Regions from separate parts of the Streptomyces sp. 5-10 genome, predicted to be linked through region 1. Evidence: riboswitches for the same ligand, from Rfam matches in the RefSeq annotation. Region 1 holds a riboswitch; the other holds the start of a gene.
The links. A riboswitch is a leader RNA that binds a small molecule or an ion and turns the genes downstream of it on or off. The one in region 1 is predicted to bind cyclic di-AMP.
Positions count from the first base shown of each region.

Region 2: it holds a riboswitch for cyclic di-AMP, as region 1 does, so the genes downstream of both, IEJ02_RS35245 (M23 family metallopeptidase) here and IEJ02_RS19875 (M23 family metallopeptidase) in region 1, are expected to answer to the same signal.

Region 1 covers NZ_JACVYG010000016.1:101,898-104,095, forward strand. Annotated here, with positions in the region: gene IEJ02_RS19870 (M16 family metallopeptidase) at 1-916, shown strand, start outside; cyclic di-AMP (ydaO/yuaA leader) riboswitch at 1,201-1,365, shown strand; gene IEJ02_RS19875 (M23 family metallopeptidase) at 1,380-2,174, shown strand.
Region 2 covers NZ_JACVYG010000043.1:60,177-62,374, forward strand. Annotated here, with positions in the region: gene IEJ02_RS35240 (PP2C family protein-serine/threonine phosphatase) at 1-839, shown strand, start outside; cyclic di-AMP (ydaO/yuaA leader) riboswitch at 1,123-1,258, shown strand; gene IEJ02_RS35245 (M23 family metallopeptidase) at 1,270-2,198, shown strand, end outside.

The sequences.
Region 1 (2,198 bases):
CTCCATGGCCCTCTCCGCGGAGCTCTTCCCGGCCGAGTCCCGGATGTCCCGGCCGCGGCAGGGCACCCAGGAGACCATCGAGGGCATCGACGCCGCGGCCGTGCGGGCCTTCTACGAGGCACATCTCCGCCCCTCCACCGCCACCGCCGTCATCGTGGGCGACCTCGGCGGCGTCGACCTGGACCGGGCGCTCGCGGACACCCTCGGTGCCTGGACGGGCGGTGCGGGCGCGCCGCGCACGGTGCCCCCGATCGTCGCGGACGACACCGGCCGTGTGGTGATCGTCGACCGGCCGGGCGCGGTGCAGACCCAGCTGCTCATCGGGCGGGTGGGCGCCGACCGCCACGACCGGGTCTGGCCCGCGCAGGTGCTCGGCACGTACTGCCTGGGCGGCACCCTCACCTCCCGCCTCGACCGCGTGCTGCGCGAGGAGAAGGGCTACACCTACGGGGTGCGCGCCTTCGGCCAGGTGCTGCGCTCCGGGCCCCCGTCGCCCACGGGCGGATCCTCGGGCGCCGCGATGCTGGCGATCAGCGGCTCGGTGGCCACCGAGGTCACCGGCCCCGCGCTGGACGACCTCTGGAAGGTGCTGCGCACGCTGAAGGAGGAGGGGCTGACCGACGACGAGCGCGATGTCGCGGTGCAGAACCTGGTGGGCGTCGCCCCGCTGAAGTACGAGACGGCGGCGTCCGTGGCGAACACCCTCGCCGATCAGGTCGAGCAGCACCTTCCGGACGACTTCCAGGCGCAGTTGTACGCCCGTCTGGCGGAGACCGGCACGGTGGAGGCCACCGCCGCGGTGGTGAGCGCCTTCCCGGCGGACCGGCTGGTCACGGTGTTGGTCGGGGACGCCTCGGCGATCGAGGAGCCGGTCCGGGCGCTGGGCATCGGCGAGGTGCGCGTCATCTCCGGCTGAGCCGAGGAGAGTTGGCCGGAACCGTTCGATGAGCTGTTGCTCCGGCCCGCTCGTTGACGGCCCGGCAGGCGGTCCGGCGGACGTCCGGTCCATGAGCCGACGAAGGAAGGACCCCGGCCCCGTGAGGGCGTCGGGGTCCTTCCAACATGCCCGATTTATGGGATTGACTGCTTGTTTGGTTTGTGGGGAGAGCAACAAAAAACCGGAACCGTTTGGTGATCGAAAGCGGGCCCGTTTAGCGTCAGTCCGGCTGTTCGCCAGCGACCCGCCGCACCCGCGGCACCGGACAGTCATCGCCGAGTCCCCGTACGGCGCGAGCCAGGGGAGCCGGGGACCCAACACGTCCCCAGGGGTGAATCGGGCGCCTTCCCCGGCCGGGGGAGGGGTCCGTAGGAGACCTTCCTGCTCCGAACCCGTCAGCTAACCCGGTAGGCGAGAAGGAAGGAAAGGAGTGCGCCTCAGTATGGCGTCCACCCGCACTGCCACCGGGAAGCATCGCCGCACCAACAAGGTCAACATCCGCACCAGCGCGAACGTCGTGGGCATCACGACCGTCGCCTCGGGTGTGGTCGCCGGGATCACCGGACAGGCGTTCGCGGCCGACGGGGGCTCCAATGCCCAGCAGACTGGTCTGACCCAGGCGATCGTGATCGGCGACGGGATCGCGGACCACATCGAGGCCCAGGCGCAGTCCCAGGAGACCGCCGCCGAGCAGGCCGCCGCCAAGGCCAAGGCGGAGGCGATCGCCCGCCAGGAGGCCGCCAGGAAGGCGGAGGCCGCGGCGAAGAAGGCCAAGGCCGAGCGTGAGGCCAAGGAGCGCGCGGCGCGCGAGGCCGAGCGCAAGCGCCTCAACACCTTCGTGTCGCCGATCAGCGGCTCCTACGTCTCCACCGGCTACCAGGCGTCCAGCGGCCTGTGGTCCTCCGGCACCCACACCGGGATCGACTTCCACGCCTCCACCGGCACCGCGGTGCACTCCGTGGGCATGGGCGAGATCGTCGAGGCGGGCTGGGGCGGCTCCTACGGCAACAATGTCGTCATCAAGATGAACGACGGCACCTACACCCAGTACGGCCACCTGTCGTCGATCAGCGTCTCGGTCGGCCAGAAGGTCACCCCCGGCCAGCAGATCGGCCTGTCGGGCGCCACCGGCAACGTCACCGGACCGCATCTGCACTTCGAGGCCCGCACCAGCGCGGACTACGGCTCGGACATCGACCCCCTGTCGTACCTGCGCACGCACGGCGTCAACGTCTGACCCGTCGCGCGACCGACGCGAACG
Region 2 (2,198 bases), on a different contig from region 1:
GCGCCGTCCTGCCCGCGCCGCCCGCCCGGCTCGCCGGGCTGGAGGTCGCCGCGCGCTACGTACCGGCGGAGAAATACGCGGCGATCGGCGGTGACCTGTACGCGGTCCAGGACACCCCGCACGGCGTACGGCTGGCCGTCGGGGACGTACGCGGCAAGGGACTGGGGGCCGTGGAGGTCGTGGCGATCCTCCTGGGCTGCTTCCGGGAGGCGGCGGAGCAGGAGACGACCCTGGAGGCGCTCGTGGGCCGCCTGGAGCGGGCGCTGCAGCGCGAGGGCGCCCGGCGGGCCGACCTGGAGGTGTTCGAGGGGTTCACGACGGCGGTGGTGGCCGAAATTCCGCGCGGCGACTCCACCCTGCGGCTGATCAACCGCGGCCATCCGGCGCCGCTGCTCCTGGAGGGGGACGGCGCGGTGCGCGCCCTGGAGCCGGAGGCACCGGCGCTGCCGGTGGGGATGGTGGAGTTGGCCGGCTGGCCGGACCGGGTGATGGAGCTGGCGTTCGCGGAGGGCGAGACGCTGCTGCTGTTCACGGACGGGGTGACGGAGGCCCGGGACCGCCATGGCGCGTTCTACGACCCGGAGGAGCGGCTGCGCGGCCGCCGCTTCGCCGGTCCGCAGGAGCTGCTGGACGCGTTGGTGGCCGATGTCGAGCGCCATACGGGTGGCGGGACGCCGGACGACATGGCGCTGCTGGCGGTCCGTCGGACCCCGGCCCGCGGCAACGGACGGGACAACGGCGGACGGGACAACGACGGGCGGAACGACGGAGGGACCGACAGAGGGACCGACAGAGGGAACGACAGAGCGAACGACAGGGCGAAACCCACACCCTCGTAGCCGACCCGGCCGCACACCGTGCGTAACCGACCGAGCCCCCTCCGCATAACAATTGACGCACGATCGATCCGTAAGCGGTTTTGCCAACTCTTGCCCCGCCCATCGAACCACCCCCATATGTCCCCTCCTGAGCGCTAAGTTCATGCCAAAGGTGCGCGGATTCCTCGGAACAGCTTGGAATCACATCGCGCTCTCTATTAACGTTCGATAACGCAGCGCGGTCGTCACAACCGTCGCAAGGGCGGCACCGTGCGCCGTCGCCGAATCCCGTACGCACAGCGGCAGCACCGCACCACCAGCAGCACCAAGGGAACCGGGGAACCAACAACCTTGGGGTGAATCGGGTCGAACCTGACCCGTAGGAGACCTTCCTGCTCCGAACCCGTCAGCTAACCCGGTAGGCGAGAGGGAAGGAAAGGAGTGCGCCTTCGTGGCGTCCAACAGGTCTGTCCTGGACGAGGCTCCGTATCGCACACGGGGAGGCGGTTTGGGGACCGCCACCGCCTACGGCCCCGGCTTCGACGCCGGCGGCGGGATGAGCTCGGGGGACGGCCGATTCGCCCCCGACGACCGTTACGGGTTCACCCCCGACGACCGATACGCATTCGCGCCCGACGACCGCTACGCGGATGAGGGCGCCTCCGAGGGCCCGGGCACCGGATTCGAGGCCGAGACCTGGGAGGAGTGGAACCCGACCGAGGAGTCCATCGCTCCCGTACGCGGCCGGCACCGCGTGGCCAAGCAGCGGGGCGGAACCATGGCGCGCAGCGGCGCCGTCCTCGGGGTCGGCGTGATCGCGGCGGTCGGTGCGGGCGGTATGGCCAGCGCCAAGGACCGTCCCGCGCTCCCCATATCCATGCCGGATCTCGGCCATGTCGCCGATGAGGTCAAGGCCAGCCTGCCCGCCGCCAAGGACCTGCCGGGCATCGGGTCCTGGGCGTCGGACGACAGCAGCGACGCGCAGACCGCCGCCGCCCCGCTCTCCCAGGCCGGTCTGACCAGCGAGGACGAGCAGCGCGGCACCACCGACGCCGGTGAGGCGCTCCGCGCCCGCATCCTCCAGCAGGCCGAGAACCAGCAGAACGCGGCGGACGAGGACAGCCGCACCGCCGCGGCACAGGCCGCCGCCAAGGAGGCCAGGTCCGCCGCGGAAAAGGCCGCCGACCAGGCCGCGGAGGCGGCCGCCAAGCGGAAGGCCAAGGCCGAGGCGGAGAAGCGGGCCGCCGAGCAGCGGGCGAAGGAGGCGGCCGAGAAGAAGGCCGCGGCCGAGCGCCAGGCCAGGCTCGCGGCCGAGTACACCCTCCCCGTCGGCTCGTACACCCTGACCGCCGGCTTCGGCCAGGCGGGCGACATGTGGTC